Regions from separate parts of the Cyanobium sp. Alchichica 3B3-8F6 genome, predicted to be linked through region 1. Evidence: riboswitches for the same ligand, from Rfam matches in the RefSeq annotation. Region 1 holds a riboswitch; the other holds the start of a gene.
The links. Region 1 has a riboswitch for cobalamin ahead of KBY65_RS06735 (HupE/UreJ family protein). Riboswitches for the same ligand answer to the same signal wherever they lie in the genome.

Region 1 (8,385 bases):
ATCGCTGCGGGGTACGCAGCCTCAACCTGTCGGTGGCGGTGGCGGTGGTGCTGTTTGAGTGCCTGCGGCAACAGGATTTCCTGACGCTGCCGGGATCGCAGGCCACCACAAGCATTTAGAGCCTTGGAACGTCTCCGTTGTTGCCAACATCACTTGTGGCCTTGGGTTCCGTCCGCTACTCTCTGCCCGGCTCGGGGATGGCGGCTTCTCCACGAGCTTTGTCCGATGGGAAGAACTGCATGAAGCCTTTGCAAACGAGTCTGCGAATCCTGATCCCCTGTGCTGTGGCCGTTCCGGCCGTGGTCGTCGCTCTGGTCCCCGCCGACATCGACAAGGCTTCCATCGATATCGAGATCGCCGCCCTGCCTTCACCCAGCACCGACAGGATCTGGGTCAAGGTGCGCCAGCCGATCAGCGTTGAAGAACTCTCCAGCAGTTTGAAGCTCGACGAGGAGCGCCTCGCCAGGCTCAATGACGTCAACGAGGATCACAGGTTTCGACAAGGCGACTGGCTGGTGGTGCCCAGCCAGCAGACCCGTCAGATCAAGCAACTGGCGTCGATTGACACCAGTGAGTTGCGTCGTACCCCACCGCTGCAATCCCTGCCCCCCGTCGAAGAGCGCACCGAGGTTCGCTTCGGGGACACGTTGCTCAAGATCGCTCAGCGCTACGGCCTGACCCTGCAGGATCTGCTTCGCCTCAATCCAGGTCTGGAAACGGCTCGGTTGGTGGTTGGCAGTCAGGTGCGGCTCGCCCAGTCGGCGCCGGGCCGCACCCGAATGACCCTTGGTCTCAAGCCAACCAGCAGCGGTGGAGTCAGCTGGCCTGAGTTGCCTGGTTTCGACGAGCTCAACAAGCCCTTTGACGGCCCGAGCTCAGCACAAGGCTGGATCTGGCCGACCAAGGGCGTGTTCAGCTCCGGCTACGGCTGGCGTTGGGGGCGGATGCACAAGGGCATCGACGTGGCCAACAATGTCGGTACGCCGATCGTGGCCGCCAAGGCAGGTCGTGTCGTCTTCTCCGGCTGGCACGACGGCGGCTATGGCTATCTGGTCACCCTCGCCCATTCCGATGGCAGCCGCTCGCTGTATGCCCATAACAGCCGCTTGATGGTGCGGGTGGGCCAGGAGGTGGAACAGGGCAGCTTGATTTCTCACATGGGCAGCACCGGACGCAGCACCGGCCCCCACCTTCACTTCGAGATTCATCCCCCCAGCGCAGGTGCCGCCAATCCGCTCCAATTCCTGCCCCCCAGAGCCTGACAGGGGTTGGGAGTAGGGCCTGATAAAGTCAGGTCACCGCGGCTCGGTAGCTCAGCTGGTTAGAGCGTGGGATTCATAACCCCAAGGTCGGGAGTTCAAGTCTCCCCCGAGCCATCTGCGCGTTTGCGCTTTCAACCCCGCCTTGGCGGGGTTTTTTGTTGACAACGTGCAAGCACGCCATCGGGCCCCTTCAGCGCAGCTCGACGGCATTGAGCCGGGCCAGGAAGGAAGCGGACTCTTCAACGGTCTGTTCAGCCAGCAGCTGGACGGGCTGGGGTGCGGCAGCGGCGGCGGCACGGCGTGCCCGGGCATAGCCCTGGGAGCGCCCCTCGATGGCGCGGATCAGCGACTTGCTGCGGTTCACTTCGCCAATGCTCTGCCCCTCCTTGGGGCGTACCAGCGGGTTGCCCTTCAATTCGGTGCGCAGCTGATTCAGCAGCCGAAAGTGACCAGTGGTGTTGTATTTCCGCAGCACAGTTGGCTCCCAGGCCATGGTTGCTCTTCTCTTTGGAACAGGACTTCTGCCAGCCTATGGCCGCAGCGCCCGACCAGCCGTGATAAATTGTTGAGGTTGCAACTGGAAGTCGGTCCGACTTTGGCCTGACCTGTGCTTTCTTGCTTTGTCTGCCAGGCCTCTGGATTCAGGAAGCGAGAGCGGCAGAAGCGGTCGGTCAATTCCAGCGGCGTTCAATCCTTTCTCACCCCATCCAGCATGTCCCGGCTCGTTGGCCTGCAGGCTCCCGATTTCACCGCCACCGCCGTGGTGGACCAAGAATTCAAGGAGATCACCCTCTCCCACTACCGCGGCAACTACGTGGTGCTGTTCTTCTATCCCCTCGACTTCACCTTCGTGTGCCCCACGGAGATCACCGCCTTCTCCGACCGTTACGGCGATTTCTCCAGCCGCAATTGCGAAGTGCTGGGCGTCTCGGTGGACAGCCAGTTCAGCCACCTGGCCTGGGTGCAGACCGACCGTAAGAACGGTGGCATCGGCGACATCGCCTATCCCCTGGTGGCCGACCTCAAGAAGGAGATCGCTCGCGCCTACGAGGTGCTCGACGAGGAAGCCGGCGTGGCCCTGCGCGGTCTGTTCATCATCGATCCCGATGGTGTGATCATGCAGAGCACCATCAACAACCTGCCCGTGGGCCGCAGCGTCGACGAGACCCTGCGTCTGCTGCAGGCCTTCCAGCACATCCGCAACAACCCCGACGAGGTCTGCCCGGCCAACTGGACCCCCGGCGACAAGACCATGAATCCTGATCCCGTCAAGAGCAAGGAGTTCTTCGCCGCTGTCAACTGACTTGTTCAGTTCGGGTGCGCAGCTTCAGCACCCGCAGGGGGCCTACGGGCCCCCTTTTTATGACCCTCGCTCAGCCTTTGAGGCTCGCCAGCAACCGGTGACCATCCAGGCCGCCGGTGACGGGATCGCAGGCCCGCTCGGGGTGGGGCATCAGGCCGAGCACGTTGCCGGTGGCATTGGTCAGGCCGGCCACATCCCCCACCGATCCATTCGGGTTGCTGGCATAGCGAAGCACCACCTGACCGTTGGCTTCCAATTCCGCCAGTTGTTGGGGGTCGCATTGGTAGCGCCCTTCCCCGTGGGCAATCGGCAGCACGATCTGCTCATCGTGGGCGTAGCCCTGCAACCAGCGGCACAATCCGGGCTGCACGCGCAAACCCGTGGGCTCGCACAGGAAGTGGAGTTTGGCGTTGCGGGTCAGGGCTCCGGGCAGCAGACCCAGCTCCGTGAGCACCTGAAATCCGTTGCAGATGCCGAGCACGGCGCCGCCGGCCTGGGCAAACTCCCGCAGCGACTCCAGCACGGGCGCAAAGCGGGCGATGGCGCCGCAGCGCAGGTAGTCGCCATAGCTGAAACCGCCAGGAATCACCACAGCGTCGAGGCCGCTGAGATCCCGGTCTTCATGCCAGAGGAAGCGGGTTGGCAGCCCCACGCAGCCCTCCAGGGCCCAGCGCACGTCCCGGTCGCAGTTGGAGCCAGGAAACACCACGATCCCCACCGTCATGGCTGCTGCTCCCCGTTGCTATCCAGCAGCTCCAGGCACCAGTTCTCGATCACCGGGTTGGCCAACAGCCGATCACTGAGCAATTCCAGCTGGCTCTGGGCGACCTGGCGATCGGGGGCCTCGAGCTCCAATTCAATCGATTTGCCGATGCGCAGCTGGCGGATGCCTTCCACCCCCAATCGAGCGGCAGCGGCCCTGGTGGCTTCTCCAGCCGGATCAAGCACCGATGGCCTGAGCGAAACCTGAACGCGAGCGCGGAAAACGGGCACCTGAGGAGCTGGAGGTTTGTTAAATCTTGGCAGCCCGGTGGTCCTTCACCCGCGCCGCTGATCAGCTTGAAGGCAGCCCCCTGTCCTCCGGCCGTGTCCCGGCTTAGCAGCCCATCTCCGCGCTGCCTGCATCGCTACCTGCATCGCGGCGCGCTGTAGGTTGTTGTGGGCTGCTCAGGAGCCCTCTTCCACCCCGCGGCCAGCCTGGCCGGCCCTTCGGTCCGTGAAGTGCCGGTGGCCGTGCCCCTTCGGTGCAGGGTTGGGGATGGGCCATGGCTGGGCTGCGCCATGGAGGTGGAGCAGCTTGGAGCCAGCTGGACCCTTGTGGTGGGCAAGCGCCGCATTGGCTTCCGCCACGACGGCTCGGGCATGGTGCGCATGCAGAACCAAATTCGCGGCCACCAGCGTGGATCGAGTGGTGGCGACTGGATCGCCGTGGAAACCTCCTGGATCGCCGGCCCGGCCCTCTGCTGGAACGGCGTCTGCGCCCAGGGTGACATTCCCCTCGACTAAGCGGCCCTGGTATTGAGCTGGTTGGCCTGCTGCAGGGAGGCTTCGATCGCCCCCTGGTCGAGTTGAAATCCCAGCACCACCAGCTCGAGCCCAGCGCGATGGGTGGCGGTGTTAGTTGGGGCAGCGCCCCCCGCGTCAAACCAGCACTCCAGGCGGGGGCCCACTGCCTGAATCTGCAGGGGACGGGCCTTGCCCGGCAGCCAAAGCCGTCCCTTGAGGCGGATCACTGCGCTTTGGCGCAGCAGCTGCGCCAGCTGTTGCTCCAAAGCCTGGCGCCCAAACGCACCTGGAAGATCCAGGGCCAGCGCTTCGATCGCTACATGGCTGTGATCGTGGTGCTCATGGTCGTGGTGCTCATGGTCGTGGTGGTCATGCTCATGGTGGGCATGCGCATCGTGGTGGCCTTCGTGATCATCAGAGCGATCGTTGCTGGCCCGGCGTTCCAGGCCCAGGACGAGCTCAGGATCGACGTTTCCGCGGGCAACCGGAAGCACAACGGCCCCTGGCCGAAGCAGGGGCTTGAGGCGCTGATGCACGGCCTCCATGGCCTCTGAGGCGAGGCAATCGGCACGGCTCATCAGCACCAGATCAGCCGCCTCCAGTTGCTCCGCAAACAACGCATCAATGGCTGTGGCGTGGTCGAGGCTGGGGTCGGCCAGGCGCTGCGCTTCGAGGGCTGCAGGATCGGCCACCACGCTGCCGGCAGTCAACGCCTCACCATCAACCATGGCCACCACCCCGTGGAGTCGGATCCGCGTGCGGATCTCGGGCCAGTGCAGGGCGGCAATCAAGGGCTCGGGCAGGGCCAGACCACTGGTCTCAACCACGATTCCATCGAGCTTGTCTGCCCGTTCCAGAAGCCGCTCCATGGTGGGAAGGAAGTCTTCCTGCACGGTGCAGCAGAGGCAGCCATTGGCCAACTCCACCAGCCGGCTCTCCACCTCGTCGTCGGGGCAGAAGCCACAGCTGCGCAGCAGGGCCCCATCGATGCCGACCTCACCGAATTCGTTGACCAGCACAGCCAGCCTTTGACCGCTGTGCAGCAACAAATGCCGCAACAAGGTTGTTTTGCCGGCACCCAGAAAACCGGTCACCACGGTGACCGGCAGGCGTCCGCTTGGGTTGGCCATCTCAGGCCGCCAGCCCGGCCAAGGCCCAGGTGCCGCCGCAGCCGATCAGGGCCAAGGCCAGCCAGCGCAGGGCGGTGGGGGAGAGGCGAGACACGGCAGGCCGCAGCACCACGAGAGACATCACCAACAGAGCTGCCTGGGAGAGCAGCAATCCAAAGCCGTAGGCCGTGAGCGGCATGGTGCTCCAGCCGAACACCGGGCCGCTCAGCACGTAGCCGTGCAGGGCCATCGCAGGCAACAGCGTCAGGGCTGGCAGGCGACGCAGCAACACCAAAGCCTCCACAACGAGGGTGGTTGCCACGAGGATCTCGGCCCCGGGCAAGCCAGGCCAGATGAGACCGGAGGCACTGCCCAGCAGACCCACCACCAGCAGGCCCAGGGCCCAGCGCAGGCGGCGCTGCAGTCCCACCAGGGAGAGCGCGAGCAGGAAGAGCAGGTGGTCTGGCCCCAACACCGGGTGGGCCAGACCGCTCAAGATCCCGTTCAGCACAGTCGGCTGCATCGCGCTGAGATCGGCGACGTGGTGAGCCAACGCCGGAGCTGCGCTCCAGAAGGGGATCAGGAACAGGGACGCCAGCAGGCCGAGGCCCAATGCCTGTGCGGCCTGGGGCGAGCCGAAACGATGCAAAGCCAGAGGTGTCATGGGGCCGGTCCGCGCCGTAGATCAATCAACACCGGCGGGCGTTCTGACTGGGCGGCTGGTCGAGACCAGTTCCCGGGAGGGGACGGATCGATCAAAAGCGCGCCTTCACAGCTGCGGGACAGCGCCGGATTTGCACCGGACTTTCCCCCTTACCTCCGGTGGCTGTTCCCCACCGGAACCGGTGCGCTAATGGTATCCGGCTGAAGCCCTACCGGCACGCCAGGCTGTCCCGGGTCTCCACCCCCGTCACCGGGTTGACCCCAGCGGCGCGTTTGCACAGTGCCTTCTGTTCCGGCAAATCCAGAACCGCATCAGTGAAGTCGGCACCTTCAATGTTGGCGCCCTTGAAGTGGCTCTGCATCAGCATGGCGTTGCGAAACAGGGCCCCGCGCAGGTCCGCATCTTCGAAATGGCTGGAAAAGGCCACCGCGTCCTCCAGGTTGGCCTCCCGCAGATCGGCGCCCTGCAGGTCGCTGCTGTTGAACACCGCACCCCGCAGATCTGCCGCGCTCAGATCAAAACCCGCCAGCGACGCTTTGAGAAATTCCTGCTGCTGCAGGTTGCGGCCGTGCATATCGGGCTGGAGATCCTGAAGTGAACGCTGGCTACGCAGCTCCGGAGCCGTAATGGCCGAGGCCGGCGCCACCCCCAAGCTCCACACCAGCACCAGCGTCAGGCACGCCACAACCCATCGGGACCAACGGCTCTCAGTTCTGGAGGAATGGGAGCCCATGGGCGCGCACTTACGGTGAGCCATCAAGTTATGTCAACCATGGCGATGGCCTTGCGGGTTGTAGTCCCGTCCCACCCCCTGATCGCCCACTGGCTGGGCGTGCTGCGGGATCGCCACACCCCCCCTGCTCTTTACGTCACGGCCACCGCTGAGCTCGGGCGATGGCTCACCTATGAGGCCCTGCGCGATTGGTTACCCCACCGGCGCCTGGTGCTCGATACCCACCTCGGTCCGTGTGAGGCCGATCTGGTTGATCCGGCGATTCCCTTGCTGGCCCTGCCCCATCTCACGGCGGGCCTAGGCCTCTGGCAGGGCGCCCAAACCGTCATTCCTGCGGCCCAAGTGCGGCACCTGTGGGACCACGGCGGAGTCCTGACCGGTCTGGATGGCCCGATTGAATCCCGCTGTGGAGTGCTGGTGTTCACAGCTGAACTGGCTGACGGGACGTCGTTAATCCAGCTGCTCGATCAATTGGCCACCCTCGGCGTAAGCGGCGATCGGCTGCGGGTGGTCACCGCTCTTGCTTCGGGGCCCGGTCTCAAGGCGGTGGGAGAACGCCATGGCGCCCTCACCTTGTACACGGCGGGGATCGATCCAGATCTCAATGAACCGGGTCAGATCGTGCCCGGTATCGGCCCGGTGGCCGAGCGCCTCTTTGGCGGCACGGTGGTTGCCACCCCGTGATGGAATCCAGCCCAGCCCATGCCTAGGCTGGTAAGAGAGCAACTGTCAGCAATGGGCGATCGCAACGGCTGTTCCACCCAAGGGGGCGGCGGATCGGCCCTCAGCGTCATGGCCGGGGCCGTGATCGGTGCCGCTGGTTTGGCCTGGTGGTTGCTGTCGGAGGCTGAACGGCGCCGCCAACAGCCTCGCCAGCCACGTTCCCTACGGCTCTCAGCCCTGCGGACCCCGGTGTCCGCCGAAGTTGGCACAGGCACGCCGAGCGAGCCGCACGAGCGCGACCTGCACGATCGCGTGCACGAGCTCAACCAGGCCATCGACAATGTGCGCCGTCAGCTGGAATCCATGAACACCCAAGGCTGAGGCCACTGGCGGCTCAGGGCCGGTGGGTAGGTTTTCCATCAGAGACACCGCAGCCGCCCATGCTTCGCTCCGCCGCGATTACCCAGGGGATCCAGCGCTCCCCCAACCGCGCCATGCTGCGGGCTGTTGGCTTCGGTGACGGCGATTTCAGCAAACCGATCATCGGCATTGCCAACGGTTACAGCACGATCACGCCGTGCAACCTCGGCTTGAACGAGCTGGCCCAACGGGCGGAAGCGGCTGCCCATGCGGCCGGGGCGATGCCCCAACTGTTCGGCACCATCACGGTGAGCGACGGCATTTCGATGGGCACCGAGGGGATGAAGTATTCCCTGGTAAGCCGGGAGGTGATCGCTGATTCGATTGAAACGGCCTGCAACGGCCAGAGCATGGATGCTCTGCTGGCGATCGGTGGCTGCGACAAAAACATGCCCGGCGCCATGTTGGCCATGGCCCGCATGAACATTCCTTCCATTTTTGTGTATGGCGGCACGATCAAGCCCGGCAAACTCGGCGCCTGCGATCTCACCGTGGTGAGCGCCTTTGAGGCGGTGGGCCAATACAGCGGCGGCCGCATTGACGAGCAGGAGCTCACGGCGATCGAGAAGAACGCCTGTCCGGGCGCCGGCAGCTGCGGCGGCATGTTTACCGCCAACACGATGAGCGCCGCCTTTGAGGTGCTGGGTCTGAGCCTGCCGTACAGCTCCACCATGGCGGCCGAGGATCCCGAAAAGGCCGATAGCGCCGCCCGCAGCGCCGAGGTG
Region 2 (8,385 bases), on a different contig from region 1:
CGGGGATCTCGCCGCTGCACTGCTCCAGCTCCGGCAGGGGCAGCAGCAGGCTGCCGGCCACTTGGCAGTCGGGGCCGTGGAATTCCTCGGCGGAGCGGACATCAAGCAGGGTCAGCGCTTCGCGGTGCTCGGCCACCCAGCTGGGCGGCAGCTCGGGCAGCCCCGCATAGCTGCGCTGCAGCGGCGCCCAGCTGGGCGCGGAAGCAGAGGCGTCGCGCGGCTTGCCGGATCGCAGATTGCCCGGGAGGGCCTCGGCGATCTTGTGCGGGTGCGGCAGCGTCATGGCCTCCATGTGGCCCACGAAATCGCGCTCCGTCGCGGCGCCGCCGAGCCGGGCGTTGAAGGCCTTTTCTTCTGCCACCGAGGTGACCGTGCGGCCGGTGTAGTCGTGGGCGGGATAGAGCAGGCAGCTGTCGGGGAGGCTGAACAGCTGCTCGGTGATCGAGCGCCACAGGGTGTGTGCATTGCCCTGCTGGAAATCACAGCGGCTGCAGCTGCGCACCAGCAGCGGCTGGAAGCTCAGCTGCAGCAGCTGCAGGCCGCCTAATCCGCCGGCGGCGGCACAGCTGCTTCACGGCGCCAGCCGCTCGATCAGCCAGGTATCGCCGTTGCGCCGGTAGCGAAAGCGATCGTGCAGGCGGTGCAAGCCTCCTTGCCACACCTCCAGTTCTTCAGGGATCACCCTATAGCCACCCCAGGCAGGCGGCATGGGAATCTCACCCTGCCGGAAGCGTTCGGTGATCGCCCGCCACTGGTCTTCCAGCACCTGCCGGGAGGAGATCACACGGCTCTGCTGCGACACCCAGGTCCCGAGGCGACTGCCTTGGGGACGCGAACGGAAATAGGCCAGCGCATCGCCCAGGCTGATGCGCTCGGCTCGTCCGAGGATGATGCATTGCCGTTCAAGGCCATACCACGGAAACAGCAAGCTCACCGCCGGATGAGCTGCGATCTCCTGGGCCTTGCGGCTGTTGGTGTTGGTGAAAAAGACGAACCCCCGCGCATCAAAGGCCTTGAGCAGCACCGTGCGGGCGCTGGGGCGCTGGCCATTAACGCTGCCCAGCACCATGGCGTTGGGCTCGAGCAGGTTGGCCTCCACGGCTTCCTCAAACCAGCACCGGAATTGTTCCACCGGATCGGGATGCAGGTCGCTGCGACGCAAGGTGGCGCGCCCGTAATCCCGGCGAAGGGGGCCCAGGTCAACCCTTTCATCGGCCCCTGTCATGGCTGCGACGCTCCCGTTGCGGTTCAGCCTATTGAGATCTGTGAGAGCTATTCCAGATGCCTCTGCTCGTCTTCCTTAAGTTCGCCGAACACCATGGCGATCACCACCGTCATGCCGATGGCCAGCGCGAGTGCCAGAGCGGCTTTCACGGGCACAAGAAGGAAGATGGCTTTCATCGTGATGAGCTCCGTCTGACCCGCTGGACAAGGTCCTGTCACTCCAGGCTGTTAGCCGCTGGCTTTGCGAAGGCGTTCAGGCTCTGATCTGCTGCGTAGTCGCAAGCATTTGCTGGCAGGGTTTGTTCATCGCTTGAGGTCGAAGCGATCGGCCTCCATCACCTTCACCCAGGCGGCCACGAAGTCGCACACCAGGCGGCCGGCGCCATCGCTCTGGGCATACACCTCAGCGATGGCACGCAGTTGCGAGTTGGAGCCGAACACCAGATCCACCCGGGTGCCGCTCCAGCGCAGCGCCCCGCTCTGGCGGTCGCGCCCCTCAAACAGCTCGCCGGTCTCATCCACCGGCGTCCAGGTGGTCGCCATGTCGAGCAGGTTTACGAAGAAGTCGTTGCTCAGCACCCCCGGCCGTTCGCTGAACACGCCATGGCGGCTGCCGCCGGTGTTGGCACCCAGTACCCGCAGGCCGCCCACCAGCACGGTCATCTCCGGAGCGCTCAGGCCCAGCAGTTGGGCCCGGTCCAGCAGCAGGTGCTCGGCGGTCACGCTCATCGGAGCCTTCTGCCAGTTGCGGAAGCCATCGGCCTGGGGCTCCATCACCGCAAACGAGGCCGCATCCGTTTGCTCCTGGCTGGCATCCATCCGGCCCGGCGTGAACGGCACCTCCACCGGCATGCCCGCGGCGGCGGCCGCCTGCTCCACGCCCACGCCACCCGCCAGCACGATCAGATCTGCCACCGACACGCGCACCCCACCTGAGCGGGAGGCGTTGAACGCCTGCTGGATGCCCTCGAGCACGGCCAGCACCCGTTGCAGCTGCTCGGGCTGGTTCACGGCCCAGGTGTTCTGCGGGGCCAGGCGCACCCGGGCGCCGTTGGCGCCGCCGCGCTTGTCGGAGCCGCGGAAGCTGGAGGCCGAGGCCCAGGCAGTGCTCACCAGTTCAGCGGTGCTTAGCCCCGACGCCCGCACCCGCGCCTTGAGATCGGCGATGGCGGCCCCGTCCACCAGGGGGTGATCCAGCGCTGGAATCGGGTCCTGCCAGATCAGGTCTTCCTCGGGCACCTCGGGGCCGAGGTAGAGGCTCTTGGGCCCCATGTCGCGGTGGGTGAGCTTGAACCAGGCCCGGGCGAAGGCATCGGCGAAGGCCTCCGGGTGCTGGTGGAAGTGGCGCGAGATCGGCGCGTAGATCGGATCGAAGCGCAGCGACAGATCCGCCGTGGTCATCATCGGCGGGTGCTTGAGCCCGGGGATGTGGGCGTCGGGGATCAGGTGCTCCTCGCGGCAGTCTTTCGCCTGCCACTGCCAGGCGCCTGCGGGGCTCTTGATCAGCTCCCACTCGTAGCCGAACAGCATGTCGAAGTAGCCCATGTCCCAGCGGTTGGGGTTGGGTTTCCAGGCGCCCTCGATGCCGCTGGTGGTGGCATCGGCTCCCACACCGCTGCCGTGGCGGCTGCGCCAGCCCAGGCCCATCTCCTCCAGCGGTGCCCCCTCGGGAGCAGGGCCCAGCAGCTCGGCGCTGCCGGCGCCGTGGGCCTTGCCGAAGGTGTGGCCGCCGGCGGTGAGGGCCACCGTTTCCTCGTCATTCATCGCCATGCGGAGGAAGGTCTCGCGCACGTCGCGGCCTGAGGCCACTGGATCCGGTTCGCCGTTGGGGCCCTCGGGGTTCACGTAGATCAGGCCCATCTGCACGGCCGCCAGAGGGTTCTCCAGCTCGCGGTCGCCGCTGTAGCGCTCATCTCCCAGCCAGGTGCGCTCGTTGCCCCAGTAGATGTCCTCCTCCGGCTGCCAGATGTCGGCGCGGCCGCCGCCAAAGCCGAAGGTCTGGAAACCCATCGATTCCAGGGCGACGTTGCCGGCCAGGATCATCAGGTCGGCCCAGGAGATCTGGTTGCCGTAGGTCTGCTTGATCGGCCAGAGCAGCCGGCGGGCCTTGTCGAGGTTGCCGTTGTCGGGCCAGCTGTTGATCGGCGCGAAGCGCTGGTTGCCGGTGCCGCCGCCGCCGCGGCCATCGGCGGTGCGGTAGGTGCCGGCGCTGTGCCAGGCCATGCGGATGAACAGGCCGCCGTAGTGGCCCCAGTCGGCGGGCCACCAGTCCTGGGAGTCGGTCATCAGCGCGATCAGGTCGCGCTTGAGGCCGGCGTAGTCGAGCTGTTGGAAGGCTGCGGTGTAGTCGAACGCCTCCCCAAGCGGATTGGCGGCCGGGCTGTGCTGGTGCAGGATCCCGAGGTTGAGCTGCTGGGGCCACCAGTCGCGCGGCGCGGGGCCGCGGCCCGCCACCGCTGCTGCGCCGTGGTTGAAGGGGCACTTGCCGAGTTCGGTCATGGCGGCGCTGCTGGGATTTCATCCACTGTTCTGACCGTAGGCAGCACGATCTAGGCCGGATTGCGGTGGTCACAGTCCGTGACGGCTACCGTTGGGCTGCTGGGCCCTGAGCCCGCAACGGGCCCGGCCAGAACCAGAGCATGGCTATCTGCATCCAGGGGCCTGATCAAGCTGAGCGGGGTTTAGAGGCCGTCCATAGCCTTGGCTGATAAGCGCTCCCGGCTTGTTCGTTTCGGCGTCTGCCTAGTCGGCAATTGGAGAGAGCGGCGGAAACGAAAGCTCAGTGCTCAGCGGTCAGCTCTCCTGCCACCGCAGGTCTGCCAGCTGTCCAATAGGCGCGACAGCTCGTCTTTCATGGCGGCGAGCTCAGAGATCCGCAAGTTGATCGACTCCACCTTGGTCGCAATGCTGTCCTTTAAGACAGAGCAGTTGCACAGACCCGAGCGACGCACCTCCAGGATTCTCGACACCTCAGGGATCGCGACATCCATCGAGCGCAGGGCACGAATGATCGTGAGCTCAGCAAGATTCTCGTCATCAAACAAGCGGTAACCAGCGTCTGATCGTCCCTTGGGCTGGAGCAGTCCCTCGTCGCAGTAGAAGCGAATCGTCTTCACGGAAAGGCCTGTGCGCCTGGCCACCTCGCCGATGCGCAGGCCGGGAGTGGATGCCACTGACAGCGATCCTCGGCGGGCCATCGATCCCTCCACTGCATGGAAGCTTCCCAACGGTAGGCATCGGCAGGCTGCGAGAACCCTGAGCGCCAACCCTCCACCAGAGGCGCACTACTGGAGATGCCTGTTAGGGTTCTGTCCGGCAGGTTTTCTGCTCTCGCCACCCTCCCGATGCCGCACCGTTTCAGTCCCTGGGGCGCCCCAGCGGTAGCCGCGCTGGGCGCCAACCTGTTGCTCTCGGCCGCCGGCCTTGCCGCGCCGGCCATCGGCACAGGCGGTGTGCCGGCCCTCTACCCAACCCAGGCAGAAGCGGAGAAGGCCGCCAAGCTGCACTTCAACTGCAAAGGGGCCCACAAGATGGGCAGCCAGTGGATGCCCTGTGCCAAGCACGGTGACGCTCCTGGCTCTGTGCACGCCCACTGAGGCCGTTCACTCCCATGGCCCAATGCGGTGACAAGCCCAAGCGGATTGCCTTCGGGGTGGCGCCCCTGGGCATCATCTCGATTGGCATCGTGCCGATGGGTGTGGTGAGCATCGGCGTGGTGCCAATGGGGGTCATCAGCCTCGGCGTGGTGGGGATGGGTGTCCTCAATGCCTGCGTGGTGGGGATGGGCGTGTTGGTGGTTGGCGTGAACGTGATGGGGGTCTGGTGGGCAGGTCTTGAGGGCATGGGGCCACGGCGCCTGGGGGCTCTTTCTGGTGCCCTGCATCAGCACCACCACGGTTCCGCCGGCCCGATGGCGCCGAACCTGATGGCCTACCCCACCCGCCAGGAGGCTTTGGAGCAAGCCCGCAAATTGGGCTGCAGCGGCGCCCATGCCATGGGATCCCGCTGGATGCCCTGCTCTGAGCACTCCCCATAGGGTCACGGTTTGGGCCCACCTGCTCGTGGCGGCGGTGGCCTCTGCGGTGCTGTCCAGCCACACAATGGAGAGATCGGTTCCAGCGGGTCACTCCCTGGAGGCAACGAGGAAAGTCCGGTGGGGTGCAGGTTTTGCCTGAGCCGAGTCCGTCACTGTCCCGCAGCTGTGATGGAGGCCACCAACGGCCGCCTCAGTCAGAACGCTCGCCGTGCACAACCTCTTCACCTCCGGCGCGGACCGGTTCTCTCAATGCCCCAGACCTTCTCAGCCAGAACTCTGGCCCTGATCGGTGGTGCGGCAGCACTGGCGCTGCTGCTCGATCAACCGGCTCAGGCCCATGGCATCGCCCACGGCGGCATCGCCGCCGGCTTCCTGCATCCGATCAGTGGAGTCGACCACCTGCTGCTGCTGATCGCCGTGGGGGCCGCAGCTTCCTGCATCTCGACCCAACTGCTGCTCTGGGCCCTGGCCGGTGCCGTCGGCGGCGGCGTCTTTGGGGCGATAGGAGGCACGTTGCCAGCACACGAGTTTCTCGCGGCGCTGGCAATCAGCGCGGTGGCGGTGCTGGTGCTGAGCTGCCTTCGTTCCAAGCAGGGTCCCCAGTTGGGTGCCTGTGCCGCCCTGGTGGCATCAGCGGTGGCGGTTCACGCCATGCTTCACGGGCTGGAGGCACCGGCTGACGGCTCTGCGGCGCTCTGGTGGTTGGGTGCCTTTGCCGGTTCAGTGCTGGTGAGCGGCGTCAGTTACCTAGTGCTGCGGCGTCTGCCCCTGGCCTGGACCCGGGGGGTGGCCCTGCTGCTCGCGCTCTGTGGTGGTGTGGCGGCGCTGGGGCCTGTTGGTCTGCTGATGCGCTGAGCCGCAACGGGGAAGGCTGCCCAGCTGGGGAACGAGGATCAGCCTCTGCTTGGTTCCTCTCCCCGGTCGTGCCCACCCATGCCACTGCAGATCCGCCCCTATGAGGCGGCCGACTGGCCGGACGTGTGGGCTCTGCTGGAGCCGGTGTTCCGAGCTGGTGAAACGTTCCCCCATGACCCGGCCATCACGGAGGCAGAAGCACGGGTGGCCTGGGTGGAGCAGAGCCAGGCGGTGATGGTGGCTGTCGATCCGGCCGGGGCGGTGGTGGGCACCTACTACCTGAGGCCCAACTCTCTGGCCCTCGGCGCCCATGTCGCCAACGCGGGCTATGTGGTGGCTGAGCACTGCCGCCGCCAAGGGATCGGCAGCCGGCTCTGCCAGCACTCGCTGCAGGCGGCTCGGCGGCTGGGCTTTCGCTCGATGCAGTTCAACCTGGTGGTGAGCACCAACAACGCCGGCATCCACTGCTGGCAGAAGAATGGCTTCCAAGTGGTGGGCACCCTGCCGGGAGCATTCCGCCACCAGCGGTTGGGCTATGTGGATGCCCTGGTGATGGTGCAGGGGCTGCTGGAGGGGCCAACTCCATGAGGGTGGTGCCACTGCGCTTCAGTCCCGGCGACGACCTGCGCCTGGCGCTGGAAACCTGGATGGCTCAGCAGCAGGAGCAGGCTGGCTGCGTGATCAGCGCCGTTGGCAGCTTGTCGGTGCTCCAGCTGCGGCTGGCCGGCAAGCAGGAGAGCACCACGATCACGGGCGACCTGGAGATCCTCAGCCTCGCGGGCACGCTCTCGCCCGATGGGGTTCACCTCCATGTGGCTGTGGCCGACAGCCGCGGCACCGTGATCGGGGGCCATCTCTGCGCCGGCTCGCTGGTGCGCACCACCGCTGAGCTGATGGTTGGCCTGCTTGCGGAGTGGCGCTTCTGCCGGCAGCTGGATCCAGCTACCGGCTACGCCGAGCTGCAGATTCATCCCAGTGAACCCATCAGCGGCTCTTGATGCATAAGTTGTGCGAGCTAATGCAGCCCACCTGGAAAGACTTGCCCATTTTCTGGATCGTCGCGCAGTTGTTATTCGGACTACTGAGGCAAAAGTTGCTCGGCAACTAAAAGCTCAGCAGATCGATGAAGGTGATATCGAGCTCGCTTCCAAGCGGATCCCGCTAGTTCCTTTGAGTTCGATCAACAACGCGCTGCAATTGTTCAGACTGGCCGGCGTTATCGTTCTCAGGAAGATTGCTGAGCCTCATATCTATCGTGCAGGCCTCGCCCTGAAGCAGGGGCCAAGGCGGCCCCGCAGGTTTCAGGGGCGCAGGCTCCAGAAGCGATTGAAAGCAACCGTTGCCATCGTCCAGTCGCCAGGCCGCCACGCTCCGCCCGCTTAAATCGACGAGGCGCAGGCTGAGCGGCACATTCAGGGGCAGGCGGGGGTGGAGGCACGGGTAAAGAGCGCTCTGCCGGTAACGCAGCCCGATCGGCTGGGCTGGATCGGCAGGCCATCTCAGTGGTCTGTCGTTGAGATAAAGCTGAAACTGGCGGCGCATAGGGCCATTGGCACACAGCTCGAGGCGGCGCATCGAACTGTCCACGAAGCGGCTGGTGAACCCTCCCTCCACCGGGGTGTCGCAGAGCAAGGGCCAAGGCTCGAGTGCCTCACGAATGTCCAGGTCAGCGCCGCTGATGGGCTCGCTCCAATGCAGCAGCTGGGGGAATCGCCACCTCCAGATCTGGCGAAACACGCCGGATTCAAGCGGCAGACCAGCGGCGGCCAGATCAGCCAGCACGGCTTTGAGATCGGCCCAGAGCTGGCTGGGCAGCAGGGCCCGATCGTGAAGCTCCTCGCCCCAGGGGCGTAGCCCACGCGGCCGCTTCTGAGGATCCAGCAGGTGCACGGCCAATGCCCGCCAGAGCAGGGCCACGGCGCTGCTCCAGTGGTGGTTGGGCATCGATTCCAGCGCCCGGAATTCGATTAGGCCTTGGCAGCCTCCTGGCCAGGCTGGGTTCCAGAACTTATCCAGGCTGATCTCACTGCGATGGGTGTTGCCGCTGCGGTCGGCGTGCAGGTGACGCAGGGTTTCGCTGATCGCAACCCGCTGATCGCCGCTGCCCAGTTGCTCGAGGGTTGCATGGGCCAGCACCAGATCGAGCCAGTTGGCACTGCCTTCGTCGGGGCGTGGGGCCTGGGAGGCGGGCCCCACGCAGGGGCCGCTGAAGAGGTAAGCCAGGCATGGGTGATGCTGCCAGTAGCGCAGGATCCCCACCAGCCAGGCGG

Region 2: it holds a riboswitch for cobalamin, as region 1 does, so the genes downstream of both, KBY65_RS13600 (HupE/UreJ family protein) here and KBY65_RS06735 (HupE/UreJ family protein) in region 1, are expected to answer to the same signal.

The regions. Positions count from the first base shown of each region.
Region 1 is NZ_JAGQCZ010000006.1:92,544-100,928, forward strand. Features, by position in the region: gene KBY65_RS06690 (tRNA (cytidine(34)-2'-O)-methyltransferase) at 1-119, shown strand, start outside; gene KBY65_RS06695 (M23 family metallopeptidase) at 300-1,262, shown strand; tRNA gene KBY65_RS06700 (tRNA-Met) at 1,303-1,376, shown strand; gene KBY65_RS06705 (hypothetical protein) at 1,453-1,755, opposite strand; gene KBY65_RS06710 (peroxiredoxin) at 1,975-2,565, shown strand; gene purQ (phosphoribosylformylglycinamidine synthase subunit PurQ) at 2,636-3,289, opposite strand; gene purS (phosphoribosylformylglycinamidine synthase subunit PurS) at 3,286-3,558, opposite strand; gene KBY65_RS06725 (hypothetical protein) at 3,793-4,071, shown strand; gene KBY65_RS06730 (GTP-binding protein) at 4,068-5,201, opposite strand; gene KBY65_RS06735 (HupE/UreJ family protein) at 5,203-5,844, opposite strand; cobalamin riboswitch at 5,860-6,042, opposite strand; gene KBY65_RS06740 (pentapeptide repeat-containing protein) at 6,053-6,577, opposite strand; gene KBY65_RS06745 (uracil phosphoribosyltransferase) at 6,617-7,261, shown strand; gene KBY65_RS06750 (hypothetical protein) at 7,313-7,621, shown strand; gene ilvD (dihydroxy-acid dehydratase) at 7,681-8,385, shown strand, end outside.
Region 2 is NZ_JAGQCZ010000029.1:2,025-10,409, forward strand. Features, by position in the region: gene KBY65_RS13565 (rhodanese-like domain-containing protein) at 1-502, opposite strand, end outside; gene pdxH (pyridoxamine 5'-phosphate oxidase) at 572-1,225, opposite strand; gene KBY65_RS13575 (hypothetical protein) at 1,273-1,401, opposite strand; gene katG (catalase/peroxidase HPI) at 1,528-3,723, opposite strand; gene KBY65_RS13585 (MerR family transcriptional regulator) at 4,011-4,397, opposite strand; gene KBY65_RS13590 (DUF3721 domain-containing protein) at 4,569-4,820, shown strand; gene KBY65_RS13595 (hypothetical protein) at 4,835-5,260, shown strand; cobalamin riboswitch at 5,318-5,486, shown strand; gene KBY65_RS13600 (HupE/UreJ family protein) at 5,510-6,115, shown strand; gene KBY65_RS13605 (GNAT family N-acetyltransferase) at 6,194-6,703, shown strand; gene KBY65_RS13610 (PPC domain-containing DNA-binding protein) at 6,700-7,113, shown strand; gene KBY65_RS13615 (transglutaminase family protein) at 7,277-8,385, opposite strand, start outside.